Regions from separate parts of the Ureibacillus sp. FSL W8-0352 genome, predicted to be linked through region 2. Evidence: predicted binding sites of a transcription regulator. Region 2 holds the regulator's gene; the other holds the start of a gene.

Region 1 (16,669 bases), 540 kb from region 2:
CATTTGAAGAAGAAGTAGCGGTTATTAATCGTGAATTGAAACAGACTCAACAAGCGTTAGAGGGTGCAAAACAAGCGAGCCGTGAAGACTTAATTGAAAAAGAAAATCGTAAGCTGGAAATATTACAAAGCTTCTTACCAAAACAATTATCAGAAGAAGAAATTGTCAAAATTTTAGTGGACGCAGGTATTACAAAAGGAATGAATATGGGCGAGGCGATGAAAATTGCAAAACCGCTCCTTGCTGGCAAGGCTGATGGAGCAACAATCGCAAAAATGGTGAAAAGCCTCATATAAGGTTAACGAAGACTTGTTTAAATTTTTAGACAAGTCTTTCATTTTACCGTTGACAGAAAATTAAATCTGTACTATATTAGAATCAAAATAAAACAACTGTTATAGTACAATATAAAAGGGGGATATGTATGACAATTTATCAAGAAGGCTATGAGTATTATGTTTCAAAATGTGAGCAGTTTGGTCTTGAACCAATCAATTTTACAAACTTTATCGAACATTTATCTCAAGAACAGTTAGACAGATTTAATGAGCATGCACGAATAATGAAAGAACAAGTTAAATAATCAGATAAAATCGCTAGATTATAGGAAAGAGGTTAATAATTTGGATATATTTAAAATTGAAGTCGATTAAAAGCCTCACTTGTTTTGTAACAACAAGTGAGGTATTTATTTGCAAAAAATTGCAGTATGTAAAAAAATAACACCATTTTCATTAAAAATGGCGTTCAATTAAAAAGATAATGAAGCTATTCATCCAATAAATCGAGTATACGATTGTATTCGGGAGCACCAATACAATCATAGTATTGGAAAAGTAAGTCGGAATTTACTTTGATTTTATCTTTATGATTTAAATACATTTGCTCTGTTAAAAAGCGAATAATTAATGGTACCGGTTTATCGTGATTGAATTGGTTCATATGTTTTTCAATGAATTCTTCCGATAAAACACACCTTAAATTGTTTCCTAAGCATTCAAAGTCTACGTATTCTATATGCTCATTTAAAAATTCATCCGTTAAATGTTTATTATATAAACATACGATTTTCCAATCAATTTTATCTTTATATCGATTTAACCAATGGGGCTCTAAAATCGCACTAATTAATGAAATTTGTTTTGCATTGTATTTGTTAAATTGTTCATCCATTTCTTCATTTGTTGGTTTTTTATAACCCATGTCATCATATAACTGGCAAGCGAGGGAAGGAATCCCTTTTACCATGTGTTCGCTGCCAGGCCATTTAAATGGACCGCGATCAAACTCAAAAAATTGGAAATCTATTTTTTCCTCTTCTTCCTCATATTCATCTTCATCTAATAAATGAATGGTTGCATATTCACTAAAATAAGTGTCATCTTCAATAAATTCATCAATTTCATCTGCAAAATGAGGATTGATTTCTTCTTTTTTACGTATTAATTCGTCAACAATATATTTTTTAAATGAAGGAGTTAGTCTTGCGAGTACTGGATAATTATATTGCAGCGCGGCAACATCTACTAAATCTAAATGATCGATTAAATATTTTTCAGTGATTTGATCACATGCATAACATACATAAGCAAAATCTACATATTTTAAATATGGCTCAAATTCCGTTGGATGCAACTTTATTAAACTATATCTCCAGTAACAATAATCCATTATAAATTTCTTTGATAAATGCGGATTGTCTCTTTGGATTTCTTCTGCACTTGTTTCATCAATAATAGGACCGTAATGAACAGGTATGGACGTGACATCAAAATCATCAGGTATGTTTAATTGTTCAAGGGTTTTTTTCGGATTAAATCGCTTTCGACGGCTTGGATGAGTTTTGATGGTATATGTCCCGATGGAACCTCTTTCGTCTAATAAAATATAAGATAATTCTTGTTTTTGATCTCTCGTTAACTTCGTATCTTTTGGAAATTTTACAGCAGCAAAATAAGTAATATCATCAAGATTGTAATAAAATTTATATTCTCCTTCACGAGTAAATTCAGACCGCGAATTATTTTTCTTCCAATATATTAACGCGCCTAGAATGGGCGGATAATTTGAAAAATAGATGTTAGCAATAGAAAAAATATTATGAGATAAAGATTCATCATATACTGCTTTAATAAATTCGATTTTTTTAATTTTAAGCATGCTCGACCTCCATATTGTTATTATACCCTTTTAGGAATAATAACGTAGAATAAATTGTTTGAATAAATTGATGGAAAAAACAACAGTATTTCCATGTATATGTACTAATAGACTATCTTGTAAAGTTTATGAAAGTTATATCATAATCATGAATAATTTGCATTTAATTTTATTAATTTTAACAAATTCTTCATTTTCTTTGATTGAACATGAACAATAATTAAGTAAAAAATGATCATTTATAAAAAAAATCATCCACGAAAGTTTGGATGATTTTTTTATTCAAAATAGAACTTCTATAAAAATGTTTTTTAATGGAACAGCAAATATGATTAGAAAAACCAGGTTGCTAGTTTTGTAACAGAATAATTTTCCTCGAAATTTGTAAGAGAGGCAATATAACTCAAGTGGGCAGATCAAAAAATTAAGGTAGAGGAAATTCATCCTAAATAATATTGATAGTCTTTTCATTGCTGAAGAAAATATTTTCGAGTTGGTAAAAGGGAAGTGGGGAAGGGGAAGGACTAGCACGTGAAAATGATATGGTTACTCCAATTAAATTTGAAGGATTATATAAAAATTTTAGATAATACAGGAAGTTAGTGATTGTCTAATTACTGTTATTTTGCCTGTTGTTATTATTTTTATTTAATAGGAATAGGCATTTGTAGAAGGAGATTTACGTTAGATGATTTTCTATAAAAATGTGAAATTTTTTCCTTCATTTCTAGTACATATGACTCAAATCAATTATTAAAACTTGCATTTATTATAGTAACTTCAAGAATGGAGGTGAATGAAGTGATGGAAAAACACTTTAACAATTTAGGATTAGAATTCGGTGACACTATTTTGGTAGGAGGCAATGGTTTTTCAAACCAACAAGGAATCTTCATTGCATTCCAAGATAATTTCTTAGTTTGGGTAACTTTCATTAGCGGAGCAACAAGATTATTAAGTACAGATACTACTAACTTAACAATTGCTAGAGCATAATCTAGTTAAAATATAAAGGGCGTCTCAATGCAATATGTAGGCGACCTCAATTTGTCGAGCGCTAGTTACACAGTTTCTGTAACTAGCGTATTTTGATTTGAACTATAGAGCGTCAAAAGCAGTGTATATGACATAAAAAAAGATGTTGTTGTGATTTATTTACAAGTACTCTATTTTAGTCTACCATTAAAATGGTATTATTCCATAGAAAAGGTGAGTTCATTGATATATGTGTTCGATTTAGATGGGACGATTGTGTTTAATGGGCAACCGATATCAAAAACAATTCTTCAATCGTTAAAAAAGTTGAGGGAAGAAGGGCATGAAATCATTTTTGCTTCAGCGCGCCCCATTCGTGATATGCTGCCTGTAATAGATAAAGAATTTCATGATCTGACAATGATAGGCGGAAATGGTTCATTAATATGGAAAGAGGGAAAAGTGATAAAAAGTCACACATTTCCAAAGAAGGTAGTGGAAGAATTAAAAGAACTGATTAATCTGTATCAAGCTACTTATTTGATTGATGGGGAATGGAATTATGCTTATACTGGACCGAAAACACACCCAATTTTTCATAATATTGATCCAGGAAAATTAGCTAAACAAGTAAATATAGATTCTCTTGATAAAATTGTAAAAGTATTATTATTAACAGCTAATGATATGGATAAATTATCTGAACAGGTCTTAAAACTTGAAGTTTTTGTACATAGACATCACAATGAAGATGTAATAGATATTAGTCCAAAGGGGATTCATAAAGGAAGTGCTTTAAAGTCATTGGGAATTGAGGAAAATACATATATTGCATTCGGGAATGATGCAAATGATATATCGATGTTTGAACATGCATTCCATAACGTGATGATTGGTTCAAACGAACAACTAGCACCTTTTGCGAAGGAAAGTTTATCGATGCGCGGCGATGTTGAACAAGCAATCTCAGATAAAATCCTCTCATTATTATGATAACTGAACAATTGAAGTGCGTTTGAAAAGCAATTTTTAGTAGCCATTTGATGCTTATAAAGCAATAAATTTCGACCTGGAGAGAAATTTTAAAATCATATCATAAGTGGTTTGGCCTGACAAAAAGTTCGTCAGGCCATATTACTTTTATCAATAAACTCGTTTATTATATTCTTATAGAGGATGGTTCTAAAAAATCCTTTATTTATTGAAAACACTCGCTCCGAACAATTTATTAAAATCTAGTAAAAACACGTACAGCTATTATGGAGGGATAAAATGGGGAAAAGTACATTTGTCATTAAACAAAGAGCTTACTTAAAACTTTATATGCTTCATGCAGCAGAGAAGGGAAGACTTTATGGACTTCAAATATTAGAAGAATTACAAAATCATTTTAAAGATCTCGGTTATAAACCAACAAAATCTGAAATTTATAAGTCCTTGCATGAGTTGTTAAAAGAGGGCTATGTTGTTAGGGAGCCAATAACAAAAGAAGGAACAGAAATGCAGACGATTTATATTTATAGGCTGGGAGACAAAGAGAAGGTAAAAGCCTATAAAGATACGATTAAAGCTGATATCGACCGTTCAATTGCACTACTAAATAGGGCTCTAAAAGATAATTATTCCCAGAAGAGAGGTTAAATAGAAAAATCTGTATCTTACATTATGTATTATTTGATAACCCATCCTCTATTACTTATTTTAGTCCAAGCAAATCTCCGATGAATGAAATGTCTGATTTTAGAATTATTTATGACATACGGAACAACGGTATATAATAGTGTTTGCTGAAAAAAGCGAGAGCAATTTATAACGAAATATAATATGGAGATGGAGTATATTTTTGCTGCCACTGGAACGATCAAAACCTCAGTAGCATTTCTCTCGAGATAATAAATTTTCTACTTATAATATATAGGTGGCCAAACATATCAATTTTAGTTTTGATAAGTAAAGATTGATGTTGGGAAATCACTTATATTTACGGTTAATTGGATTAAAATATCAAAAGTAAAGTGTTATTGAGGGTGATTCGTGTGTAAATCAATTAAGTAGAAAAATACTGGCAAAAATACATGTGGAAAGTCAAATTAAATAAAACTTTTGATAAACAATTAATCATCCGTCTTAATCTTTTGAAACCAACAAATTGATACTCAACCATTTATTGATTATTCAATGGGTGGGAAAGAATTCATATTTTATGGAATGAAAATAAACTAATTTTTTATTTCTGTTTTTTAGTTTACATAATATATATTATCGGAAGTTAAATCTCAAAATATAAGAATACTTGTAATAGTGAGACAGAATTGAAATAACTGTATTTATTTTACCGATTTATTAGTTTAAATTAATAAAAATTTAATAATATGAACTGTTAAATTAATAAAATGTTTCAGTTATACATAACTATTTATAGGATCATCATTATTTCACATATGTTGATCTTGTACTTTCCTATAATTGTTATTCCTTCAATAATTATTAACTTCTATTCACACCAATTTCTTCGGTCATTGTTCCTAACTTTTTTTCCCTTTTTTCTATTTTTTGTTTTTTTCATTATCCTTCATTGTTATAATATCCCGAAAATATGTAAATTAATTGTCAAATAAATAGTTCTAACATACTGCGTATTTCTTAACTTTTGAAAAAAATTTCTCTTTTAATCTTGTTTTTTACTAAAAAAAATTGGAATATTTATAGAAAAAAGTTGTTGCAATTTTTTGAACTGTTAAATAAAATTAAAATTGTAAAATTCTTAAAAAAGAATTTTGCGCACACAAAGCAGCAAAAAAAATCAAAAATAAGGGGGTATGTTTATGGCGAAAGATAGCGGAAAGCAAATTGATTACGAAAGAATCGCCAAAATGGAATCGTTCAGACAGTTATCTAGAAAGAAAAACTCATTTCTCTGGACGATGGCAGTAATTTTCTTTGTCTTATACATGCTTCTTCCAGTTTTAACATCGTACACAGAAATTTTGCATCAAAAAGCAATTGGAGAAATTACGTGGGTATGGTTCTATTCATTTGGTCTCTTTATAATGGTTTGGGGACTGGCACACTTCTATGTGGGAAGAGCGAACAAATTTGACAAAGAAGCAAGAGAAATTATTGATGAATACGAAAGAGGTGCTGGTCAATGAGTCTTACTTCTATAGTCATGTTCTTAGCTATCGTTGCTGTTACTTTGTATATTACTTATTGGGCTTCTAAAAGAACCAGCACTGCAAGTGAATTCTATACTGCTGGCGGCGGCCTTAAAGGTTGGCAAAACGGACTAGCTATCTCGGGGGATTATTTATCTGCTGCATCATTCTTAGGGATTGCAGGTTCCGTTGCTTTATATGGATATGATGGTTTCTACTTCTCCATCGGTTATTTAGTAGCTTATTTAGTTGTATTATATATTGTTGCTGAGCCTTTACGAAATCTAGGTAAATTCACTTTAGCAGACATGATTACTGCTCGTTTCGATATGGCAAAAGTTCGTGGAGCAGCTGCATTAAGTACAATTGTTATCGTATTGTTCTACATGATTGCACAGCTTGTTGGTGCAGGTGCACTTATTCAATTATTATTCGGTATTCCTTATTGGGTTTCTGTATTAATCGTTGGCGTCATGATGACAATCTATGTATTGTTCGGAGGAATGACTGCTACATCTTGGGTACAAATTATTAAAGCTGTTCTATTAATGTTTGGTACTGCAATTATTTCACTTTTAGTTTTATGGAAATTTGATTTCAGCATTATTAGAATGTTCTCTGAAATGGCTACTGCTACCGAAGCAGGTGAAGCTTATTTAAATCCTGGTATGCTTTATAAGAGCGGTATTAATACAATTTCTACATTATTAGCATTAGTATTAGGTACTGCTGGTCTTCCACACATTTTAATGCGATTCTTCACAGTTAAAGATGCTCAAACTGCACGTTCTTCAGTAATTTGGGCTACTTGGATCGTTGGTATTTTCTATGTATTAACTATCTTCTTAGGATTTGGAGCAGCTGCATTCGTTGGTAAAGAAACTATTGTTGCTGCAAACCCTGCTGGTAACATGGCTGCACCATTACTTGCTGAAGCATTAGGTGGAGATATTTTATTCTCATTCGTTTCAGCTGTTGCCTTTGCAACAATTTTAGCGGTAGTTGCAGGTCTAGTACTTTCAGGTGCTTCTGCCCTATCTCATGACATTTATGGTCAGATTGTTAAAAAAGGCAAAATTACTGAAAAAGAGCAAGTTATTGCTGCTCGTATTGGTTCATTAGTCATTTCCGTTATTTCTATTTTACTTGCATTAGGAGCTCAAACGCTTAACGTTGCGTTCTTGGTATCATTAGCATTCTGTATTGCTGCATCTGCTAATTTACCAGTAATCATTTACACAATTTACTGGAAACGATTCAATTCTAATGGTGCTGTATGGGCTATCATTGGTGGATTAATTACTGCTTTAGTTCTTGTGGCAGTTTCACCAAACGTATGGAATCCAGAACCAGGTAAAGCGATTTTCGTAGGTACGCCATTAGTATCTTTAACAAACCCAGCAATTATTTCTGTTCCAGTTGGTTTCATTTGCGGTTGGATTGGAACTATTTTATCTAAAGAAACTGATTATGCAAAATATAGCGAAGTTGAAGTTCGCGCACAAACTGGTATTTCCGTTAATAAAGTCTCTCACTAATACTAACCCTTTGATCCTTGAGTTTCATAACTCAAGGATTTTTTAATTGCATATCTTTTCCCCATTACTCCCCTACTCTTTTCTCCAATTGTTATTTTCTATTTAATTCTTATTATAGTAGAAATATTTTTATTTTTTTATTGCTAGATGGTATATATCACAAATCTGTCACATAAAGCTTTAATAACTTTAATTGGTATGCAGTGGAACATGACGGGTTTGGAGGATGTAATGTTGAAGAAAACTACCATATAAATTTGATGAAGCAACTTATCCAGCCACATATGTTGGTGAAATAAGCCAATAAAAAGGCTTTTAACAACAAAATCATTAGAAAAATAAACAATGCATTTTACTCAAAACAAAAAGAGGAAGGCAGATGAGCTTTCCTCTTTTTATCATTTTATTCAATTCGATGGTTCCCTTCCCTACTCTCTCGATAAAATAACTATTGTTAGTAAAATGCATAACGATCCAATCCAATCAATCCATCCAAAAGCAACCCCTAAGAATGCTACTGATGTTAATGTTGCGGATAATGGTTCGAAACAAGCTAGTAAACTTGTTTCCGAGGCGCTTAAATATTTTAAGCTATCTAAATAAAAATAAAATGAAAGAACGGTTCCACAAACAACGACAAATAAGAAAGCAAAGTTTGCCTCAATATGCCATTGCCCTTCAAATTGCCAAGGAGCTCTTATAATGCTAAAAACGATTCCCCCTATTAACATTCCCCAGCCAATGGTAATAAAGGATCCCCATTTTTTTAATAATTTAATTGGATAAATCGTGTAAAATGCTAAACCAAGGGCGGACAGAATCCCCCATAAAAAAGCTTCTTTTGAAATCGTTAATGTTTGAAAGTTTCCGTGTGTGACAAGCAAAAAAGTTCCAAAAAGTGCTGAAAAAACTGCAATCAGTTCTTTTAATGTTGGTAGACGTTTGGCAATAATAAGATAATACATTGTCACTAATCCTGGACCTAAGTATTGTAAAACCGTTGCTGTTGCCGCGTTTCCGTGTTTGATAGCAGCTAAATATGTATATTGAACACCGATCATACCAAATATTCCGAAAATGACTAATGGAATGGCGTCATTTTTTTGTTTCCATATGTCAAAAATATGTTTTCCTTCTTTATTATAAGCAATGATTAATAATAACAATCCAGCAAGTAGTAACCGAACAGTTGTAAACCATTCTGTGTTGATATGTAAATGTTGAAACATATATTGGGAAACAGTACCGGATATTCCCCAAAACAATGCAGCAAGAATTACTAACGCCATTCCTTTCGAACGATGTTCAATGGATAACACTAATTTCCCCATAATGATTCCCCCAAAATAAACGATGATAACAATAGTAAACCGTTTTCGAATTTTTTTCAATTTAAAAGTGGACAACTCCATAATAGAGTCATCCACAATATTATGTTCTTATTAATTATAAATCCTTTATGATTTCTTGAATAGGTTTGAGAATTTTTACAAATAATAATTCACCGTCGTTGTTTATATCGAATTTCAATGAACCATTTGAATAACGATCTGCTTTAGTGAGTTCAGAAATTGCAAATTTCTCTTGTACTTGTTTTTTCGTTGCTACAAGTACCGAATCTTCTTCATTAACAACCAAAACGTTAAAGATACGGTGAGGATTTGTTTTTAATTCTTTCAATATGACAAGACCACGTTTAGCTCGGCCTGTTCGTTCGATTTCGGAAATACTCATCCGTTTGATTGCACCTCGATGGGTAACGACAAGTACATCTTGTTTAGCATCTTTTTCAATTACATTAACTGCGGCTAATAGATCATCATCTTTTAAATTGATGCCTTTAACCCCACCTGTTTTGACACCCGTAATCGGTATTTCTTCCATGTTAAATCGTACTGTATAGCTTAAATATGATGTTAGGATAACATCCTTATCGGAAGATACAAGGTTTGCATAAATCATTTCATCGTCATTTTTTAGGTTCATTGACTTAATTGGTTTGGAGTATCGAGATACTTGATATTCAGCTAGACTCGAACGCTTCACTTGTCCTTGTTTTGATGCCGTTAATACATGTAAGTTTTCATCATCAAAGTTTTCAACGCCAATAGCACCTATTACTTTTTCGCCTTCTTCAATCGGAACAATACTTGAAATATGTTGACCTAAGTCTTTCCAACGAATATCCGGCAATTCATGAACTGGTTGATAAATGTAGTTACCTTTATTCGTGAAAATTAATAGGTAATGTTGAGTATTCAATGTCTCTTCAAATAGTAAATAATCCGATTCTTTCATTGCAATATCTTCCGGGCTTGACGCTGCATAAGATCGTAGACTTGTCCGTTTTACATAACCATCTTTTGTAACAGTCACGACAACATCTTCGCTTGGCACTAAAACGTCTAGAGACAATTTGATTTCTTTAATTTCAGCTTGGATAGTGGAACGTCGAGGCTCGTCAAACTTTTTACGCAATTCTTGGATTTCTTTTTTAATGACCTTAATTAATTCTTTTTCACTACTTAATATTTTCGATAGTTTTTCTGTTGTTTTTTGTAATTCTTCATGCTCTTTTTGGAGCTGCGTTATATCTGTATTTGTTAAACGATATAATTGCAAGTTAACAATTGCTTCTGCTTGTGCTTCAGTAAATTGGAATTTCGATTGCAAATTGTTTTTTGCATCTCGTTTATCTTTAGAAGAACGAATTGTTTGAATGACGTCATCTAAAATGGATAAAGCTTTTATCAAACCTTCAACGATATGTAATCGATCTTTTGCTTTTTGAAGGTCAAATTTCGTCCTTCTTGTTACAACATCCTTTTGATGATCGATATATGCATCTAGCATTAATGGAAGTGTCATCATTGTTGGACGCCGATTATGAATAGCAATCATATTAAAGTTATATGTGATTTGTAAGTCTGTGTTTTTATATAGATAGTTTAAAATGGCTTCTCCATCAATATCTTTCTTTAATTCAATGACAATTCGGAGTCCTGCTGTTCGGTCGGATTCATCTCGAATGTCAGCAATCCCCTCTAAACGCTTATCAAAACGCATTTCATCAATTTTCTTTACAAGTTGTGCTTTATTCACATCATAAGGGATTTCAGTGATGACAATTTGCTCTTTTCCACCTTTTATGGGTTCTATTGTTGCTTTGGAGCGAATAATAATTTTTCCTTTGCCTGTTTCATAGGCTTTTTTAATGCCATCAATCCCTTCTATGATTGCACCAGTAGGAAAATCAGGCCCCTTTATAACTGTCATTAAATCATCTACAGTACAATTTGGATGGTCTAGACGCATCAATATTCCATCTAATACTTCTGACAAGTTGTGAGGTGGTATATCTGTTGCGTAACCTGCAGAAATACCAGTAGCACCGTTTACAAGTAAGTTAGGAAGTTTAGCAGGAAGCACAGTCGGTTCAGTGTCTTGGTCATCAAAGTTTGGAACGAAATCGACTGTTTGTTTATCAATATCTTTTAGCATTTCTGCAGCTACAACGGAAAGGCGCGCTTCCGTATAACGCATTGCTGCTGGGGGGTCACCATCAACCGAACCGTTATTTCCATGCATTTCAATTAACGGATAGCGAGCTTTCCAATCTTGGCTAAGTCGTACCATTGCTTCATATACGGATGAATCCCCATGAGGATGGTAGTTACCAATAACATTACCGACTGTTTTCGCAGATTTTCGGAATGGTTTTTCATGGGTGTTCCCTTCCCTATACATCGCATAAAGAATTCTACGTTGCACAGGTTTTAATCCATCTCGAGCGTCGGGAATCGCTCGGTCTTGAATAATGTATTTACTGTAGCGACTAAAACGATCGCCAATCACGTCTTCTAAAGTTAATTCATGAAATCGTTCGGTTGACGCCATTATTCTTCCTCCTTATGTTGGATGAAATCGGTTACTAAAGTATTTGTATCTTCTTCCATACCAAAATCAACATTTGATTCTATCCATTTACGGCGAGGTTCGACTTTATCACCCATTAAAGTTGTAACGCGACGTTCTGCACGGGCGCCATCTTCAATCGTTACACGAATCAGTGTTCTCGTTTCAGGATTCATCGTCGTATCCCATAATTGGTCCGCATTCATTTCGCCAAGACCTTTATAGCGTTGGATAACATAGCCCTTCCCTACTTTTTTAATTTTTTCTTGTAATTCATTTTCAGTCCAAGCATATTCAACAACTTCGTTTTTACCACTGCCTTTTGACACTTTGTAAAGCGGTGGTAAAGCTAAATAGACTTTTCCAGCTTCAATTAATGGGCGCATGTAACGATAGAAAAATGTTAGTAGAAGAACTTGGATATGGGCACCGTCAGTATCTGCATCGGTCATTATAATAATTTTATCGTAAGCCGCATCCTCTAAATTAAAGTCAGGACCTACTCCGGCTCCGATTGTATGAATAATGGTAGCAATCTCCTCATTTTTCATAATGTCCGTAAGTTTTGCTTTTTCTGTATTAATAACTTTACCGCGGAGTGGCAATATCGCTTGGAACCTGCGATCGCGACCTTGTTTTGCAGATCCCCCTGCAGAATCACCTTCCACGAGGTATAATTCATTTTTTTCGGGATTGCGAGATTGGGCAGGTGTTAACTTCCCAGAAAGAATTGTTTTAGCTTTTTTGCCCTTTTTACCGTTTCGTGCTTCTTCCCTAGCTTTTCTCGCTGCTTCCCTCGCCTGTCCAGCTCGAATTGCTTTCCGAACAAGAGATGCGGATAATTCTGCATTTTCTTCTAAAATATATAACAATTTTTCTGATAAAACAGATTCTACAGCAGTGCGGGCTTCGGGAGTTCCAAGTTTACTTTTTGTTTGGCCCTCAAATTGTAATAACCTTTCTGGAATTCGAACGGAAATGATGGCGGAAAGTCCCTCTCTTATATCGGTACCTTCAAGGTTTTTATCTTTTTCTTTTAATAAACCGACTTTTCGTGCGTACTCATTAAAGATACGAGTTAATGCAGACTTGGCACCAGTTTCATGAGTACCGCCATCTCGAGTACGAACATTATTGACGAAGGAAAGAATAGTTTCGGAATACCCATCATTAAATTGGAAGGCAAATTCTACTTCTATATCATCATGAGTGCCTTCCACATATTTTACTGGATGGATGACATCTTTTTCTTCATTTAAATATTCAACAAATGCTTGAATTCCGTTTTCATAGCAAAATACTTCCCGCTTTCCTTCTTCCCTTTCATCAATCAGTTCAATTGTCAAACCTTTTAAGAGAAAAGCTGATTCTCGTAATCGTTCAGCTAATGTATCATAATTAAATTTTATTGTGGAAAATATCGTATCATCCGGTAAAAAGTGAACGAGTGTTCCAGTTTCTTTTGTCGTCCCAATTAATTCAAGGGTTGTTACCGGTTTTCCACCATTTTCAAAGCGTTGGCGATGAATTTGACCATCACGATAAATCGTTACTTCAAGAAACCTAGATAGAGCATTTACAACGGATGATCCCACACCGTGTAGACCACCGCTTGTTTTATATCCACCCTGACCAAATTTTCCACCAGCATGAAGCACAGTGAATATTATTTCAGGTGTTGGTTTACCTAATTTATGCATTCCTGTTGGCATTCCACGACCGTAGTCTCGAACGCTAATGGAATGATCTTTATGGATTTTGACGATGATATGTGAACCAAATCCAGCAAGGGCTTCATCCACTGCATTATCTACAATTTCATAAACTAAGTGATGAAGACCTCGGCTGTCAGTGGATCCAATATACATCCCTGGACGTTTCCGTACAGCATCCAAACCTTCTAATACTTGAATGGCATCGGCATCATATGTGATCCCTGTTTGATTTATTGCCAAATTAAATCCCTCCAAATACAAACATCCGTTCTATATCACAAATCGTACAGAGAATCGTTCCATCTGTCAATCACTAGTACATTCGAGCATCCTTTTCATTTTAACAAATTTTTGAAAAGAAAAAAGAAAATTTTTCATAAAGTGTACTTTGTACTGTTTTCATCTTAAAAATAAAAGATTGCCTAATAAATATACTTGCCAACACAATCGCTTTATTTATTTTACAAAGGATAACATATATAATAAATGAAGACATTTCTTTGATTCACGATTACACATATGATTTCCTTCCACTGTACTATATTTTTTCGCGAATAATAGAAAAAAGCGAAAATGACCTTTCTCTTATAAGAGAAAAAGTGTAAAATGATTATCGCTAATAGTAAAACGTTTATTTTGAAAGGAATCTTGGTATGATTAATGTAATAGCAGTCATTTGTGCGTATTTAATCGGTTCGATTCCGTCTGGATTATGGATTGGAAAAATCTTTTATAAAACGGATATTCGAGAATATGGAAGCGGTAACTTAGGTGCTACAAATACATTCCGCGTATTAGGAAAAAAAGCTGGAATGGTTGTTACCATCATGGATATTTTAAAAGGTACAGTAGCAACGATACTACCAATGTTTCCGTTTTTCAGTGATACGATGGTACATCCTCTTATTTTAGGAGCAATAGCCGCGGTTGGACATATGTTCCCAATCTTTGCAGGTTTTCGTGGCGGAAAAGCTGTGGCAACATCAGGCGGTGTATTGTTAGGTTATTCATGGCCGTTTTTTATAATTTTAATCATCGGCTTCTTCATCAGTTTAAAACTGACGAAAATTGTTAGTTTATCGTCAATGGTTGTATCTGTCATAGCCGTGATTTATAGCATTATTTACTGGTTACTTACTGGTGATTTCGCATTATTTATCTTAGTATTGATTTTAGCAACTTTTATATTTTATCGACATAAATCCAATATCAAACGCATCAAAGAAGGTACGGAACCGAAAGTTAAGTGGTTATAAAGTTTTTCGAAAGGATTTGGCGTAAATGAAAATTATTATTTCGGATGAAGCGTTGGCTTGGTTCAAAGAAGAGATGGAAGTAGAATCAGGTGAATACATAAGGTTTTACGCTCGTTACGGTGGTTCTTCCCCTTTCCATGAAGCTTTTTCTTTAGGAATGAACCGTGAAAAGCCTCATAATATCGGGGTTGAAACGGTTGTAGATGGCATCCATTTTTATGTTGAAAAAGATGATGAATGGTTTTTCAATAATCATGACTTATATGTTTCTATTGATTCAAAAACGGATGAATTAATTTACGACTATAAAAAATAAAAAAAGGAAGTGGATCAAAAAATCCACTTCTTTTTTACGTGCGCCCGGCATGTACATGAACTATAGGGTGTAAGTCCCGAACCCCGAAGACAGAAGTAGAGGTTAGCTCAACGCAAGGGTGTCCGTGGTGACGCGGAATCTGAAGGAAGCTGGAGGCAAAACACCGGTCCGAGGAACACGAACCTCATATAAGGCTAGGTATGATTGAGTGAGTTTGCGTAACAAAACAAAGCTCTTTCTGTCGAAGGTCATATCGAGTAAATGAGGCGGATAGATGGTGTGAAAGTGCATGTACTTACCCGGGGAGGTCTGGCGGATAGGTGAAGTTCGCTTCATAACCTACTTAGTGATAAGTAGCTGAACCGTCAGAAGTCAGCAGAGGTCATAGTATTAGTTGGTTTAGAACTACTAAGAAGGACCGAACAATTAAGAGAGAATAGCCCTTGGCATTCAGTGAGTCATGATGAACACAGAAAACGTAGTACCTCACTTGAGGAAGGAAGCGGTGAATCCCGTGGGAGACCTCTTGGAGGGTGGAGTGACCACTGGCATAAGAAGACAAGCTATTCACGGAAGTTATGAAAACTTGCGTCAATTATCTTAATTGAACCGCCGTATACGGAACCGTACGTACGGTGGTGTGAGAGGACGGGAGCTAATCACTCCCTCCTACTCGATTTTAAAATTTTTTTATATCGATAACTTCTTTTTCGTATCCAAGTGCTATTACCATTTCGTTATATGCATTTAACACTTCATTATATAAAAGGTTTACCTGCTCTTCATTTACTTCTCCATCCATCTCATAGCGTGCAGCATCAAATTGGCTACTAAATTCATTTAATTTCACTTTAAGAGTTTCTACTTGTTGCGATTGTCTCGCTTCCTCACTTGCATATGTATAAACATTAAATGAATGCTGGTTAGCAGTAAATTTTTCAATTAATTCGGTACGTTTTTTTCCTTTGACTGAAGCAATTTTTTTTAATTGTTTCATTAGATCCATTACATTACGGCTTTGATTTACGAGCGTTTCAACCATATTCATATGCAATGACCCTCCCCAACATACTTAACTATTATCCACTTCATTATTTTATCAAAATTAAATGTAAATAGGATAAAATCTAGTTTAAAAAAAGCAATCATATTCAAATAAAAAAGAAACTGACATAAGGCCAGTTTCTCACTATTTTATACTTCTCCTCTTTTACGAGCAGCAGCTTCATCTTTAATTTCTTCACGGAAACCTTCAATTGCTTTACGGCGACGCTCATTCTTTTCTCTAATTTTTTCTCTTTCTTCAGGACCTGCAAATTCCATACTTGCTTCTGCTTCATGAATATTTTTAATTGTATTTTTCACCATTGTTTGTAATCGTTCTACGTTGTTTGAACGATTGTCTGGATTCGGTTTTCGATTTGCCATTGAATGCTCCTCCTCTTTCAAAAAATTCAGTATTAGTGTGAATCGAATAATATGAAATATGCATCTGGGATTGCTTAAGAATTTGGTTCCGATTCCATTAATTCATTTTTCAATAATTCCTCATATTCTTTTGAAGTTCTGATTTCAACGGTAATCGCCCCAGGTCTGTAATAACCTTGAATGAGAAAAGGGATTCCGGTTGTATTTTGGA
Region 2 (16,669 bases):
GTGCTGTCTTATTTTCTTTATAAAAACAATAAAGTGTTTCACTATATGATGAATTATTTATTGTTGAAATTTCCAATATTTGGTCCACTATTGCAAAAATCTGTTATTGCACGGATGGTATCCACTTTGTCTTCATTGTTTAGTAGTGCAGTACCGATTTTGCAAAGTCTAACGATTGTAGAAAAAGTGGTCGGGAATCCGGTGATTTCACAAGTTGTAAGAGAAGCAAGAGATAGTCTTGAAAAAGGGAGTCCACTATCAGAACCTTTAGCGAAAAGTTGGTTATTTCCACCGCTTGTCACATCGATGATATCGATTGGAGAATCTACGGGTTCTCTCGATTATATGCTAGAAAAAGTTGCGGAATTTTATGAGGCAGAAGTGGAACGCAATGTGGATACGTTAAAGTCGTTAATTGAACCTATCATGATTCTATTTCTGGCAGTAATCGTAGGTGGAATCGTTGCAGCCATCTTCTTGCCGATGTTCAGCTTGTATGAACAAATGTAGGAAAATAGATTAATAGTTTCAGACTATTTTAAGGGGGTGAGGTTAACGGGTAAAAGTGTAGTCCGAACTAAGTCATAACGAGTTACATGCTAATCCTAAAGGAGGTTTTTATATGTTAAAATTATTGAAAAAACGTTTGAAAAATGAAAAAGGTTTAACGTTAGTCGAAGTGTTAGCAGTAGTTGTAATTTTAGCAATTGTTGCAGCAATTGCAATACCGGCTATCGGGAATATTATTAACAATAGTGAGATTAAATCCGCAAAAGCTGATGTTGCGAATGTATTATCAGCAGCTAATATTTATTTTGCTGATAAAGGAGAAACTAACGGTAAAACTGTAGGATATACTCAGTTAAAAGATTATGTTGATACGTGGGGAGTATTAGATGAAGTAAAGGAATCAGTTCAAGTAACTAAAGGTTCACCAAATTCATTATCTCTTTCAGATAACAAGACAATAACAGTTGCAGGCAAAACAGTAAAAATTTCAGGGGCAACAGTAGATAATTTAAAAATTGATAGCCCTGACCCTACTGATTCTTTTAGTTTTACAAAATAATTAAATAATTAATTCCCTATCAGACAACTAACCCATACTTGGTTAGTTGTCTCATTAGGCAATTAAATTTTAAATATCAGAAAAAATTTTACTAACTTACTTAAAAGGAGGCCTGCGTATGTTTAGTCGAAAGAAAAAATCTCATGTATCCATTGAAATCAATGATTACGTACTTCGCTCCCTTGTAATGAAGGGATCAGATCTATCGCAGGCGAAAGTAGTGGAGTTTGCCATTCCAGAAGGGGTAATTGAAGAATCTGACGTAAAAGATGAGTTGACTCTGTATGAACTCTTAAAAAAATACGCTCCCAAATGGGGTGGGAAAAACCAACATGTTCGTTTTCTCGTTCCGGATTCTTTCATTCTATTAAAATCTTTTGAACATCCGAATGATATTGAAGCAACTAAATTAAGAGAATACGCGGAAATGGAAATAGGTTACTCCATTCATCTTCCATTTGAAGAGCCCCTTATTGATGTGTTTGACCCGGAAGAAGGGGACGGCAAGGCGATGCTGTTTGCCGCAAGCTCTGAACAAGTGAATAAATACATACATTTATTTTTAGATATTTCGATGCATCCGGAAGCGGCGGATGTTCGGGCCCTTTGCAATTTGCGACTGCTCGAATCGCTGAACCTTTTGGATGACGAGAAAACATACTTACTGACCAATTGGCTGATTAATGAATTGTCCATTACCATTTATTCCAAAGGAAATGTGGAGTTCCAACGCTTCCAACCGATTGAAACGGATTTGAACGGTTGGAAAGCGGAACAAACGGACGAGCACCATCTCGATTTTTCGTACATTGGCGAATTTGAAGATTATCGCATGCTCATTTCAGACCAGGTGTTAGAGCTCGATCGCATCATGAATTTCTTCCGTTTCTCTTTAAATAAAGGAGAAAAGGGAGTCGATGAAATCATCGTCATGGGGGATAACCCCTATCTTGATGAAATTCATTCTTTTCTGCAACAAAGTTTTGATTTACCTATGCAATTAATTAATGATTCGTTTATTCAACAATATTATCCCGAATTGAAGGCAAAACATGCATCGTTAATGGGACTGGCCTTAAAGGAGGTTAAATCATGATCCCAGATATTAACCTGTTGCCGAGAGTCGATAAAAGGCAGTCCGCATCGAAAAATCTCTATATTCTCTTAACAATTGTTGTTTTACTTCTCGTTGCTTTTTTTGTGTTCCAATATTTTAAAATTCGAGGCGAAATTGCACATTTGCGAAGCGAAGAACAACAAGTGATTGCAGAGCGGAATCAATTGCAAGAAGAACTCGACAGCATGACCGTTAACACAGGTTCGTTAAAGCAATCCATTGAATTTGTTGAGACAATTTCGTATCCAGTTTCACCCATAATCGATGAAACGATTCGTTTGCAGACGGGACATTCTTATTTAAGGGAATATACATTTGACGCAAAGACAGCAGAGGTAACAATGGACTTTGAAACATTAAGCGACATAGCGAACTATTTGTCTCGACTAACAGGAAGCGCTTACTTCAAAGATGTGCAAGTGACTTCCATAGAACATTTTGATCCTAGTGATCTCGAGGAAGAGGATGACGCAACAAACTTCAACGAAATTCCTCGATATGAAGTAGTATTTACGCTCTTTATCGATCAACAATATTTAGCTGCTGGAGGTGTTGACAGATGAAATTAACAAGTGGCAAAAATTCATCCACCTTGTTGATTATTGCCCTCGTAGCAGCACTGTTATTTGCTGTATATTATTACGTTATTTTACCGAAAAAAGAGGAAGTCGCCTCACTCGAAACGTCCATTGCTTCGACTCGCTCTGAAATGACCACAATTCAACAACAAATTGAGGAGATTAATGCTAGTAAAAGCATTGACGAAACAACGCTTTTTGAAATGCGTCAGAAAGTTCCTGCTACAAGAAATTTAGATGATCTCATATTAAATATAGAAGAAACTCAATATGTATCGGGCACAAAAATTTTATCGGTTGATTTTAACAACTACGATACGCTTGTTTCTAATTCCGAGTTGGAAGACCCTAACGCTCCAACAGAAGACAGTGAAAATGTAGATGACTCTGGGGAAGAAACGTCTTCAAACGAAAGACCTGTTTCGACAATTGCAAAAGAATCTTTACCTCCAGAGTTAAAATTAATTACATTTGAAGTCAATGTGGAATCCCCAGATTTCCAGCATCTAGTCCATTTTATTAAAGAAATTGAAAAAATAGAACGTATTATGCATATTGATATTATCAATTTTTCTCTGCCTGGGGAAGAAAATGAATTCGCTGAGGATCCAGTGGATAGCATCGAAGCAACTGTTCAAGTGACAACCTTCTATTATGAAGGAGATGAATAGTCAATCGATTTTGTGAGGAGCGCTTTACATGGAAATTGTGTATGGAATTTTTTTCTTTCTATTTGGAATTGTGTTTGGGTCATTTTTTAACGTTGTAGGCCTAAGAATTCCTAAGAAAGAGTCAATCATTACTCCACCATCCCATTGTCCGAATTGTCAAAGGCGACTGACTGCGATTGATTTAGTTCCTGTATTTTCATACATATGGTTACGAGGAAAATGCCGGACGTGTGAAGCGAAGATTTCGCCGATTTATGTAGTTTCAGAGCTTGCAACAGGTTTACTGTTTACATTTAGTTATATACAGCTCGGATTGTCCATTGAATTGGCCATTGCGCTTTTCTTTATTTCATTATTAGTGATCATTGTCGTATCTGACCTAAAATATATGATTATTCCGGACAAAGTGCTTCTTTTCTTTTTACCATTGCTAATCTTAGGTCGCATTCTTTCGCCGATTGAACCGTGGTGGGATGCTTTTCTTGGTGCGGTGATAGGTTTTGGAATATTGCTTTTGATAGCGGTAATTTCAAAAGGAGGAATGGGTGGCGGCGACATTAAACTATTTTTCTTAATCGGTCTGGTTTTAGGGACTTTGAAAACCTTGCTAACTTTATTTTTAGCATCCGTCATCGGCATGATTGTCGGTATGATTGTGTTATCGGTGCGAAATCAAGGTCGCAAAACTCCTGTTCCATTTGGCCCGTCCATTGCATTGGCAGCGGTCATCGTGTATTTTTACGGCGATACAATCATCCGGTGGTATTGGTGGTTGTTTCATTAAAATTCATCAAGGAGAGTATCACCTATTTTGGGTGGTGCTTTTTTGTTTGGGTTAAAACAATAGTGTGTGAGGTTAGGTTTTGGAAGCTTGATAAGGTGGCAACTTGTGCGGATAGAGTACTTGCTTGTGCAGATAGAGTGTCTGCTTGTGTAGATAAAGTTGAAACATGTGCGAATAGAGTGTCTGCTTGTGTAGATAAGGTGGCAACTCGTGCGGATAAAGTACTTGCTTGTGCAGATAGAGTGTTCGCTCGTGTAGATAAAGTTGAAACATGTGCGAATAGGGTGTCTGCTTGTGTAGATAAGGAACCAACTTGTGCAGATAGAGTACCCGCTCGTGTAGATAAAGTTGAAACATGTGCGGATAGGTATCCGCTTGTGTAGATAGGGTACCAACATGTGCAGATAGAGTGTCTGCTTGTGTAGATAAAGTTGAAACATGTGCGAATAGAGTGTCCGCTTGTGTAGATAAGGAACCAACTTGTGCATATAGAGTACCCGCTTGTGTAGATAAAGTTGAAACATGTGCGAATAGGGTGTCTGCTTGTGTAGATAGGGTGGCAACTTGTGCGAATAGAGTGTCCGCTTGTGTAGATAAGGTGGCAACTCGTGCGGATAGGGTGTCTGCTTGTGTAGATAGGGTACCAACTTGTGCAGATAGAATGTCCGCTTGTGTAGATAAGGTGGCAACTCGTGCGGATAGGTATCCGCTTGTGTAGATAGGGTACCAACATGTGCAGATAGAGTGTCTGCTTGTGTAGATAAAGTTGAAACATGTGCGAATAGAGTGTCTGCTTGTGTAGATAAGGTGGCAACTCGTGCGGATAGGGTGTCTGCTTGTGTAGATAAGGTGGCAACTCGTGCGGATAAAGTACTTGCTTGTGCAGATAGAGTGTCCGCTCGTGTAGATAAAGTTGAAACATGTGCGAATAGGTATCCGCTTGTGTTGATAGGGTACCAACATGTGCAGATAGAGTACCCGCTTGTGTAGATAGAACAGCCACTTGTGCGAATAGAGTACTTGCTTGTGTAGATAGAACAGCCACTTGTGCGAATAAAGTGCAAATAATACCAACATGTGTGTATAAAAGGGGTGTCCACTTGAGCAGATAAAAAAAACAACATGTTTAGAGTGCCCACTAGTGTAGATAGAGTATTCTTGTGCGAAAAGGGTGCCCACTTGCGCAGATATGAAGTATCAGGAGCAAATAATTCGTTTCGCTTGTGTAAAGATTCACAATTATGCAAAGAGTCTCCTATAAAATGAATACTCAAAAAATACCAAAATATTCCTATACAATTCAAATATAATAAAATATATTACATAATATAATGGCAAGGGGGATGACTATATGAAACCAATTATAGGTATAACAATGGATTGGGAGGGGGGAACATATCGGGTAAATGATTCATACGTGCAAGCCGTTCTCAATGCAGGTGGAATTCCAATTTGCCTTCCTTATATTTCAGAAGAAGATGGAGAACAATTGATAAATAAAATCGATGGATTATTGCTCACAGGAGGAGGAGATATCAATCCCATTTTTTTTGGTGAAGAACCGCTTCCAAAATTGGGGAGAGTTGTAACAAAGCGTGACGAAAGGGAAATTCAATGGACAAAGATTGCACTTCAACGAAATATCCCGATTCTTGCAATTTGCCGTGGATTGCAAGTGTTAAACGTAGCGCTAGGTGGGACAATTATCCAAGATATTTACTCACAAAATGAAAAAGAAATTCTTCTGCATACCCAAAATTCTCATCGTTCCGAAACATCCCATTTTGTTCATCTTCAAGATAAGTGTAAATTGCAGCAAGTTGTAAGCTCCACAAAAATAGCAGTGAATTCCTTCCATCATCAAGCTGTAAAAGAAATTGCAGAAGACCTGACAATTGTCGGAGTGGCTAGCGACGGTATCGTGGAAGCGGTAGAACATAAAACTTCACCATTTTGCATCGGTGTTCAATGGCATCCAGAAGAGCTGGCTTTTAATGGTGAGGAAGGAGCAATAAAATTATTCAAAGCATTTGTTGCTGCTTGTACAAAAGAATAATAATGAAGAAAACTCGCATTCAGATGAATAGTTTGCGAGTTTTTCTAGTAATTAATGAAATTTTCTATATAAACCAACTACAATTCCTAAAATCGTGACATTATCGACAATGATTGGTTCCATAGAAGAGTTTTCAGGTTGTAAGCGGAAATAATTCTTTTCTTTATAAAATCGTTTCACAGTCGCTTCATTTTCTTCCGTCATGGCAACTACAATTTCTCCGTTGTTTGCAGTAGATGCCTTTTTCACAACGACGTAATCTCCATCTAAAATACCGGCTTCAATCATCGAATCTCCCATTACTTCTAGCATGAACAGCTGATCTTCACTTGTTCCGTATGTAGCAGGTAGCGGAAAATATTCTTCTATATTTTCAATCGCTGTAATTGGACTACCAGCAGTTACTCTACCGACTAATGGCACATGGACAACTGGCTGTTTTTGAACCACTTCGTCACTATCCAATATTTCTATTGCTCGAGGTTTAGTAGGATCTCTCCGAATATATCCTTTTTGTTCTAGGCGCGTAAGGTGACCGTGTACTGTTGAGCTAGAGGCAAGCCCAACTGCTTCACCTATTTCGCGAACGGATGGAGGATACCCTTTTGCTCGAACTTCCTCTTTTATAAATTCTAAAATATCCTTTTGTCTTTTTGATAATTTCTCCATGTTGGTCACCTCTAATGTGAATAGTTTTACATATTTTACATATAGTATAACAGCACATCTCGAACAATGCAAACACAAGTTCGAAAAACCTATTGACAAAAACGTACGTTCGTATTATATTAAGAACAGATATTCCGAACAAACATTCGAGAAAAGGGGAACGGAAAATGAGTTGGTTAGAGAAGAATCATTATATTAAAATTCTATCTATTGTAACATTACTCATTATTGCTTATATTTTCATTACAGATGATGGAGATATGACGTTTGAACAAATTACAATTAAAGAAGGCGATACGCTTTGGACATTAGCAGAGCGCTATAAAGGATATATGACGACGGAGGAATGGATTCGAACAGTAGCGAAGGAAAACAACATCAACGTTGATTATATCATTGCAGGTGAGACATTAATGATTCCTATTCCGAAAGATGCAATCTATATTGCGATGAATGAAGAAGAAATTCAATCAATAAAGGTAGCTGTAAAAGACAATGAAAGAAAATAAAGCGGTTATATATGCAAGGGTAAGCACTGAAAAAAACGAGCAAGAAACTTCATTAGAACGACAAAAAGAGGAACTCTCAATCTATGCCCAACAATTAGGGTTTCAAGTAGTCAATATTTTCGAAGATCAACATAGCGGATATGATGTAAACCGAGAAGGGTTGCTCGAAATGATGGATTATATTGTGGAACACAATATTGGAAGTGTTTTCGTTCAAGATGAAACGCGTTTAGGCCGTGGACATGCCCGCGTTGCAGTATTGCATTTGCTAAAAAAAAGCGATATAGAAATATTTTCTCTTAATGATGCCGGTCCATTAACAATGAATGAAATGGATACGATGCTGTTAGAAATTTTAGCTATTGTTGAAGAATATCAGCGGAAAATACATAATGCCAAAATAAAACGAGGAATGCGTCGAGCAGTGGAAAACGGATATCGCCCTGAACGGAATTTTAAAAATAAACATAAACGTGAAGGGAGAGAACGGATTGATGTTCCGATTGAAGAAGTTGTCAATTTACGGGAAAAGGGGTTAACATTCCAAGAAATTGCTTCAATTTTGAGAGGTTTAGGATATGAGGTAAGTAAAGCAACTGTTCATCGCAGATATATGGAATATAAAGAAAGACTCGAAGATTAATCTACTTGCACTTCGAGTCTTTTTTGCATATCCTTTTATGTATTGAAAAGGAAAGGTGTGAATGGAATGTTGTCTAAAGAAAAAATTGCCCGCATCAATGAATTGACGAGAAAAGCGAAGGAGGGCAAATTAACAGAAGAAGAAGCGAAAGAGCGCACAATGTTAAGGAAAGAATATTTAGAGGCTTTCCGTGAGTCATTTAGAAAGACGATTGAAAATGTGCAAGTATATGATATCGAAGGTAACGATGTCACACCGGATAAAATAAAACAGCTTCGCCGCAATAAATTAAATTAACGAGTTATAAGTATATTGCTATCTAAAGTAAAAAATATGACATTCCTAAAAATTAGATTGTTTTCTCTGTAAATGTTGTCTAAACTGAATACGGAACAAATATTTAGCACGAGAAAGGATGTCAATCATATGACGACTACAGCGGATTTACTCGCAATTAACGCAATCCGAACTTTATCAATTGACGCCATTGAAAAAGCGAACTCTGGGCATCCAGGTCTTCCAATGGGTGCAGCTCCAATGGCATACACATTATGGACGAAACAAATGCGCCATAATCCAAAAAACCCAAAATGGTTTAACCGCGACCGCTTTATTCTTTCCGCAGGACACGGTTCCATGTTATTATACAGCCTTCTCCATTTAGGTGGATATGGCTTAGATATGGAAGAAATCAAAAATTTCCGCCAATGGGGTTCAAAAACGCCTGGGCATCCTGAGTACGGTCACACAGTAGGGGTTGAAGCAACAACTGGCCCACTTGGACAAGGTATTGCAATGGCTGTTGGTATGGCGATGGCTGAACGTCACTTAGCAGCTATATACAATAAACCTAGTCATGAAATAGTAGATCATTATACTTTTGCTCTTTGCGGTGATGGAGATTTAATGGAAGGCGTTGCTGGCGAAGCTATTTCATTAGCAGGACATTTACAACTTGAAAAATTAATCTTACTGTACGATTCAAATGATATTTCATTAGACGGCGATCTTTCAAAAGCCTTCTCTGAAAACATTCAAAAGCGTTTTGAAGCTTGTGGATGGAACTATATTCGTGTAGAAGATGGCACAGATGTGGATGCAATTAATGACGCCATTGCACAAGCAAAGCAGTCAAAAGGGAAACCAACATTAATTGAAATAAAAACAGTAATTGGTTATGGTTCACCAAATAAATCTGGAAAATCCGATGTTCACGGTGCACCACTTGGAGCTGACGAAGTTCAGTTAACGAAGGAATTCTATGGCTGGAAGCACGAGCCGTTTGAAATTCCGGAAGAAGTGTATGAAACATTCAAAGCAGCTGCTGAAGTAAACGGTGTACAGGCTGAGGCAGAATGGAACGAGAAATTTGAAAACTATAAAAAGGAATATCCAGAATTAGCAGAGCAATTTATGAAAGCTATGAATAATGAACTTCCAGAAGATTTTGATGAAGAGATTCCTGCATATGAGCCTGGAAAATCTATTGCGACTCGTTCATCTTCTGGCGATGTAATTAATGCATTAGCGAAAAAAGTGCCTTATTTCTTTGGAGGAAGTGCCGACCTTGCTGGTTCTAACAAAACAACAATTAAAGGTGGAGGCGATTTTTCAGCGCAAACACCTGAAGGTCGCAATATTTGGTTTGGCGTGCGCGAGTTTGCGATGGGTGCAGCTTTAAACGGTATGGCGCTACATGGTGGTTTAAGAGTATTTGGTGGTACATTCTTCGTCTTCTCTGATTATATTCGACCAGCAGTTCGCTTATCTGCATTGATGGGACTACCAGTTACTTATGTGTTCACGCACGACTCAATCGCTGTAGGAGAAGATGGGCCAACACATGAGCCAATTGAACATTTAGCATCTTTCCGTGCTATGCCAAATGTTTCTGTAATTCGCCCTGCTGATGCAAATGAATCAAAAGAAGCATGGAGACTTGCCATTCAATCAACAAATCAACCAACAATTTTAGTGCTTTCACGCCAAAACTTGCCTGTGCTTGAAAATACAGCAGCTCTAGCTAAAGAAGGTGTTGCAAAAGGTGCATATGTCGTATCACCAGCGACAAAAGATACACCCGATGCTATTCTAATCGCTACAGGTTCTGAAGTAGCATTAGCGGTGAAAGCCCAAGAGAAATTACGTGAAGATGGTATCGATGTATCGGTTGTATCGATGCCGTCTGTTGATCGATTTGAACAGCAATCTGATGAATATAAAGAATCTGTGTTGCCAAAAGCGGTGACAAAACGATTGGCTATTGAAATGGGTTCTTCTTTAGGCTGGCATAAATATGTTGGCACTGAAGGAGATGTACTTGCGATTGATAAGTTCGGTGCAAGTGCCCCAGGAGAAGTGGTAATGGAAAAATACGGATTTACTGTCGACAATGTAGTGGCAAAAGTAAAAGCATTATAATGGTGAAAGAAGGATATCTTCTATATAGAGGGTATCCTCTTTTTTTAGTGAAATAGAAGAATTTAAAGTAAATTTCCTTAGGCGAACCTTGAAAGGACATTTTGAGTTTATTTGAAAGAATCGTGGGAATTCGTTCGACTAGCGGGGGAGCATAGAAGAAGCAAGGATGCCCAGAAAGCATACAACTTTCTAAACACCCCGTAACGCGTTATTTCACCAGCCCATTTTGGAATGCATATACCACTGCTTGGGTTCTGTCTTGAACTTCCAATTTCGATAAGATATTGCTCACGTGCGTTTTTACGGTTTTCAAAGCGATAAATAATTCATCTGCAATTTCTTGATTTGATTTACCTTGGGCTATAAGTAATAATACTTCCATTTCCCGATCAGTTAATTGTTCATGAAGGGGATGGCTATTTGTATTTCGCATCCGGTTAATCATCTTTGAAGTGACTTCAGGCTCCAAAACGGATTCGCCACTAACGGTTTTTCGAATCGCTTCTGCAATTTGTTTGGCATTGGAAGTTTTTAAAATGTAGCTGATAGCGCCAGCTTCTAGTGCAGGGTAAACTTTATCATCATCAAGAAAACTTGTCACCATCATAACTTTTGCTTCCGGCCATGCTTTTAAAATTACTTTCGTCGCTTCAGCACCGTTCATAACTGGCATCACATTATCCATCAAGATAATATCAATGTCAGGCTTAAGCTGGAGAATTTTTTCCACTGCCTCTTGACCATTACTTGCTTCTCCGACAACGGTCATATCTGATTGGGCTGATAGGTATGCAGAGACACCGATGCGAACCATCTCATGATCATCGGCAATGAATACTTTAATCATCTGATTCACCTCCCGAATTTTTCTGTTCCATCAAATGCTTTTCCCGTATTTCATCAAGTGAAATCTTTTCTTCCATCTCATCTTGTGCTTTCAATGGTACTTTTACTTCAACAATGGTTCCTTCGCCAGGCACCGAAACTATTTTATATTTTCCTCCAATTTCCACAGCACGCTCCGCGATGTTTCGTAATCCATAAGAAGTCGTATTGGATTCTTTATTCATATCAAATCCGCGGCCATTGTCTTGAATTCTTAATATTGCCAGTTGATCTCTTTCGATCAGTAGCAGTTCCACTTCCGTTGCTTTTGCATGGCGCAACGTATTCGATAACGCTTCTTGAGCGATGCGGAATAAATGGTCTTCCTCAGCTTTTGAAAGCTGAATCTCTTCAATTTCATATTCAATTTCAACGTTGACTTTTTGCTTTAATTCGTTAATTAATTCTTTTAACCCTTGAGCAAGGGTATTGTTTTTTAATGCGATTGGTCGGAGATGTAATAACAATGCACGCATTTCTAATTGGGCTTGCTGCACCATTTTTTCAATTTGTATTAGCGTATGTTTTGCATTATCCGGTGGAGTCTCCGTTTCTGTTATGGAAGATAACAACATCGACGCAGCAAACAATTGTTGAGAAACGGAATCATGAAGTTCCCTTGCAAGTCTTTGTCTTTCTGCGATAATACGTTCCTGAATGATTTTGTCACTTGCTTCTGCTTTTTCATTGGATAAACGTTGCAGACTTTTTCGTTGCGTTTCGATTAATTCATTCGTTTCAATTAAAGCTTTTCGGAGTGGATAGGAAACGTTTCGTTTAACAGTTAGCTCAGGCTCAGCCAATTGCTTTACATAATGTAATGTAGTGAATTCTTTTGATTTTTCTACAATCATCCACCATAAGCTTATGAAAAAGCTGATAATGAACGTACCAATTACAATAATTGCAAAAAGCGGCAGCTCGTTATAATAATTTTCCCATATAGGACTCCAAGTTGTTTCATTTGGTACACCATATAATAAATAGAAAAGTCCAAAAAACATACCTAAAATAATCAGTGAAATCGTAAAGGTGCGGAATATCAGTGAAATCATTTCCGAATCACCTCCACATCCCCAAGCCAAGTAGCCACATGAATAACTAGTTTTCGTTTTGCTTCATTCGGGTCACCATCTTCAAAAACAAGCCGTTCATTCCACAATCTTTTCGGTGAATAATGCAATAATTTTGCCTCACCAATTAGAGTAGAATATTGAATGCGGAAAGGAATTTCATAAGGTAAAATAATTTTTATTTTTCCTATCCCTTGGCGAATCGTTATGACAGAAGTACCTGTTGGTAAAATCGTTTCTGTCACATCAATCGTGTAATCGCCTAAAAAGTTTTGGATTTGGATATCTTGCCATTTATAATTTTCCATTGGAATGGATGAGGTGTGTAGAAAATCATTTTTCTGAACTGTCCCTAATTCAAAGTCTTTTGCTAATATGGTTACTTCTTTATGATGTTTTGTTAAATGTTTAAAGAGAATATAAATGATTACGCAGACGATAAAGAATCGCAAACTCCAAATGGTGATAATAGCTAAAAAGATAAAAAAAGCACCTAACCAAAAATACAGCTTTTTCTCTTTTACAAAACTTTTATAAAGAAGAAATGCACCAATAATTAGAAAGAAGGCACCACCGTTATTGAAAATGGTTAGCTCCGCAAAAACAATAAGCAACATCATAATAAAAATGGTTGTTAACTGCTTCGTCGTCAAACTTTTCAACGTGGTTCCTCCTTCATGTTGCACGATAAATGTTTAATAATAATAAAGAAGGGAGAAAATTCCCTTCTTAATTTCTTATCTTTTTCATTATAGCATGTTCGATTATTCCTTTAATGAGAGTATCGATGTTTCATCGTTATTTTTGGTTGATTGTTGTTCTAATAGGGCTAAGCGAGTTTCGAGTTGAGTATATTCGTAGTTTTTCTCAATTTTATTTGATAGTTGATCAATATAAGTTGATAGCTCATGGAAGTTCATATCTTCAGAATTTAATACACGATTCATCTTTACATTCGCTCGCACGACATTTTCTTTCCCCATTAATTGCAGTTGTCGAACTTTCATATCTTGAATCTTATGCTTCATCATTTCAAATTTTTGTTCTAATTGAATGACTTCCTCATTCGCTTGATTTAAGCTTTCTTGTAATGTCATTTGGCGGCTTTTGTAAGTTTCCACTTCTTGTGTCGCAAAGAGAATTAAATCTTCTTCACCGCTAGCTTTTGCTAACTCCAATTGATTTGTTCTTCTCTCCAGCATTTTGCCAGTTTCTTTTAAATTTTGTTCCAATTCTTCTTTTAATAATCTTTGTCTTTCTAATAGTTTCCCTGTTTGTTCTGTTTGTTTTTCAGCTTCGCGAATATATTGATTTAACATAGCAATTGGATTTTTCGCTTCTTTTTTGTCAAACAGTGCATGTAAATCTGCTTCTAATGTATAGCGGAAACGTTTTAATAAACTCATCATTTAAAATCTCTCCTTATTTTGTAATTTTTGACCATTCATTTTCAAAGTTTGTGAAAGGATCATCCTCTTCTTTGATAGGAAGTGTAATATCTTCATTTTTCCATTTTTTATATAGCGCATATAAGAGGACGATTGCTACAAGACCAACTAAAGCAGGGATATTGGATACAGCCATCAATAATCCAATTAAACCAATGAATATCCAAATCACCTTGCTAAAAACAGAATTACTTTTAACGTAATAGTGCATTCCTAGGAATACAAAAGCTAAGGCAAAAGCTAGCCCTAACAAAGGTCCTAATGTTCCAAGGATAATGAATACTAGAACCACTGCTGCAAGCAATAAGAGTAATTTTTTCATTTTCATTCTCCTTTCTCGTTTGTACCTTAATGTTACAATGCATCACTATTTCTCAAAATGACCTTGAATTGTATTTTCGACTAAGACTCAAGACCGAGATTTGGAATATAAAAATAGAAGAAAGATTTTATCGGAATTTGGCAAAAAAATATCGATAATTGGGACAAGGTTTGACAAAAAATTCAAAATCTTTCAATTATAATGAGATTAGGGAGGAGGACAGACAGATGAGAATATATTCAATATTCATCATAAAAAAACAATATCAATCATTCGTTTTTGGAAGGGAAAGAATGCTGCTAGAAATGGTTGCAAAAATAGATGATCAACAGGAGTCCTCTACAAGAAAACAATTAAGTTATCTATGCGAACCAATTGAAGGGGATGTAGAGGGAAAAATTTATCAGCATCTTCAAAAATCTTTTCCTGAAATGCATTGGATGGATGATTACTTAGGGTTTGAACATAAATTAAAAGGCCGAATTAAAATTAAAGTGTTCGAATATTATATTGAAGCCATTTGTGAAGGATCGCGAATGCTTGATTTAGATTTGTTCCAAAGTTTAAGCCAAATGAATGATTCTTTTCTTGCATTTAATAAAGAGGAACATGAATGTGGTTGGTTAAAGCCGGTGAAATATGCGTCGTATTAGAATGAAATGAAAAACCCTGTTGGCAACATGGGACAACAGGGTTTCAATGAGGAGTTAGGGGATTTTTTTAATTAAAAGGGGATTTAACTATAAGTTTAGTAGGAAAAATTATTCTGCAACTGCCAACAATTTTTTATGAGTTTCTTTTAATTGATTAGCAATTTCTTCAATTTTATTTAATGTTTCAATGCGTTCTTGTTTTTGTTGCTCGATTGCTTGTTGAAGTGTTATTTCGATTTGTTTTTGCGCATTTGTAAATAAATCAAGAAGTGCGTTGTTTGGTTTCCAAGCTAAATTTTGTGCTTTGTCTGTAATTTCTTGAACGCTTTCCAACCATTTTGAAATGTCATCGAATTGACCTTCTTTACCTAATTCTTTGAAGCTATTTTCAAGTCTTTCTTGCCATTCTCTTGAAGCTTTTCTCCCTTCTTCTTCAATGGCATTAATGGCATTTACGGAAGATTCAATAAATTCCTTTTGTACGTTAAATGTTTGTAGAGCTCTTTTTTCAAAGTCTTCTTGGACTTTTTCAATCGTCTTTAAGCTATTTACCCAGCTGTCCCATACTAAATCTACACCTTTTGCAAGTTGCTCTTTTGCCATTACTTGATTTCCTCCTTTAATGTAAGCAGACTTTATATTTATAATGAATGCATTTTCATGCATTACATCCAAAAATTTAAGATTGTGGTTGCTCTTCTGGTGCATTGGAACTTTGTGCTTTTGTTTTGCGAGTACGAGTGGATTTAGGTTTTGTCGTGGATGCTGTGGATTTTGCTTTCGTTGAAGTGGTTTTCGTAGATGTTTTTTCTTTGGTTGGTACGTCTGTTGCTTGAGGAGTTGCTGCGAATTGTTCTTCTAATCGTTTCGATGTCGTATTTGGTGTGAAAAATGGATTATATAAATTGAAAAATTGATTTAATAAACGTTGATATTCACTTAAAGAATTAGCCCACATATCTAAATATTTTTCGCCAGCTTCTGTAATGGAATAAATGCGTTTTGCTGGTCCTCCAGAACTTGTATCCCAAACAGAAGTTACTAAATTCTCTTTTTCAAGCTGTCTTAATAGGCGATAAAAATTTCCGTGATCCAATGATTCAATGCCAAACTTTGTAATTTTCTCCATCAGTTCATAACCATGAGTGTTAAATTCACGTAAATGTAACAACATGATGGGGATTAAAAAGTTTTTCGGCGCTCCAATACTTGGACTTTTCGGTTTCTTTTTTTCATCTTTCGATACCAATATTTTTACACCGCCCTCTGATATTTACTTATATATGTAATTTACACATAGATGTATTTGTTGTCAACTGTTTTTATTTGAAATTATTTATTTTATTACAAAAAATTCATAAATTTGTAAATTTTTCATAAGAATGAAATTTCTGCATAAATAATATATTGAAATATGTTATGAAAAAAATAAAAAGATTTGTAGAGGAGATGATCTTCGTTGACCCAATCAACCTTTGATGTTTTTTCTTTATGGAAAGAAATCTATAACAAAACAGAAAGTGCATGGCATGATGCCATTCAAGAAACACTAGAGAAAAAATCTTTTGCTGAAAGTTTAGGACAAATTCAAAGTCAATATGTTCAATTTCAAGAACTTGTCAATAAAATGACGGAAAGCTATTTAAAACAAACAAATATACCATCACGTGATGAAATTGCCAATGTGGCTTCCCTCATTATTGATGTTGATTCAAAAATTGATCAATTGGAAGATGAAATAGATGAGAAAGAAGAGCGCTTAGTAAAAGAA

What was found. Region 2 encodes LexA, which represses DNA repair genes until DNA is damaged. Its sites were predicted from a motif close to CGAACATATGTTCG; they were not measured.
Region 1: a site for LexA is predicted at 13,717-13,730, ahead of parE (DNA topoisomerase IV subunit B). Genes of this name have one in related genera too.

The regions. Positions count from the first base shown of each region.
Region 1 covers NZ_JBBOQT010000001.1:790,259-806,927, reverse strand. The annotation lists gene NST98_RS04070 (GatB/YqeY domain-containing protein) at 1-296, shown strand, start outside; gene NST98_RS04065 (hypothetical protein) at 425-583, shown strand; gene NST98_RS04060 (hypothetical protein) at 769-2,160, opposite strand; gene NST98_RS04055 (hypothetical protein) at 2,962-3,156, shown strand; gene NST98_RS04050 (HAD-IIB family hydrolase) at 3,379-4,128, shown strand; gene NST98_RS04045 (helix-turn-helix transcriptional regulator) at 4,408-4,776, shown strand; gene NST98_RS04040 (DUF485 domain-containing protein) at 5,961-6,287, shown strand; gene NST98_RS04035 (solute symporter family protein) at 6,284-7,828, shown strand; gene NST98_RS04030 (DMT family transporter) at 8,257-9,159, opposite strand; gene parC (DNA topoisomerase IV subunit A) at 9,275-11,725, opposite strand; gene parE (DNA topoisomerase IV subunit B) at 11,725-13,698, opposite strand; gene plsY (glycerol-3-phosphate 1-O-acyltransferase PlsY) at 14,112-14,714, shown strand; gene NST98_RS04010 (HesB/YadR/YfhF family protein) at 14,740-15,030, shown strand; gene NST98_RS04005 (hypothetical protein) at 15,491-15,634, shown strand; gene NST98_RS04000 (hypothetical protein) at 15,710-16,078, opposite strand; gene tlp (small acid-soluble spore protein Tlp) at 16,225-16,458, opposite strand; gene NST98_RS03990 (VanW family protein) at 16,533-16,669, opposite strand, start outside.
Region 2 covers NZ_JBBOQT010000001.1:253,465-270,133, forward strand. The annotation lists gene NST98_RS01265 (type II secretion system F family protein) at 1-510, shown strand, start outside; gene NST98_RS01270 (prepilin-type N-terminal cleavage/methylation domain-containing protein) at 623-1,069, shown strand; gene pilM (type IV pilus biogenesis protein PilM) at 1,188-2,165, shown strand; gene NST98_RS01280 (hypothetical protein) at 2,162-2,749, shown strand; gene NST98_RS01285 (potassium transporter) at 2,746-3,435, shown strand; gene NST98_RS01290 (prepilin peptidase) at 3,464-4,219, shown strand; gene NST98_RS01295 (hypothetical protein) at 4,315-4,602, shown strand; gene NST98_RS01300 (hypothetical protein) at 4,964-5,209, shown strand; gene NST98_RS01305 (gamma-glutamyl-gamma-aminobutyrate hydrolase family protein) at 5,571-6,275, shown strand; gene lexA (transcriptional repressor LexA) at 6,327-6,944, opposite strand; gene yneA (cell division suppressor protein YneA) at 7,112-7,453, shown strand; gene NST98_RS01320 (YneB family resolvase-like protein) at 7,440-8,096, shown strand; gene NST98_RS01325 (DUF896 domain-containing protein) at 8,163-8,393, shown strand; gene tkt (transketolase) at 8,523-10,517, shown strand; gene NST98_RS01335 (response regulator transcription factor) at 10,726-11,364, opposite strand; gene NST98_RS01340 (sensor histidine kinase) at 11,357-12,457, opposite strand; gene liaF (cell wall-active antibiotics response protein LiaF) at 12,454-13,137, opposite strand; gene NST98_RS01350 (PspA/IM30 family protein) at 13,240-13,884, opposite strand; gene NST98_RS01355 (lmo0954 family membrane protein) at 13,898-14,245, opposite strand; gene sirA (sporulation inhibitor of replication protein SirA) at 14,473-14,898, shown strand; gene NST98_RS01365 (hypothetical protein) at 15,007-15,501, opposite strand; gene phaQ (poly-beta-hydroxybutyrate-responsive repressor) at 15,578-16,147, opposite strand; gene NST98_RS01375 (polyhydroxyalkanoate biosynthesis repressor PhaR) at 16,358-16,669, shown strand, end outside.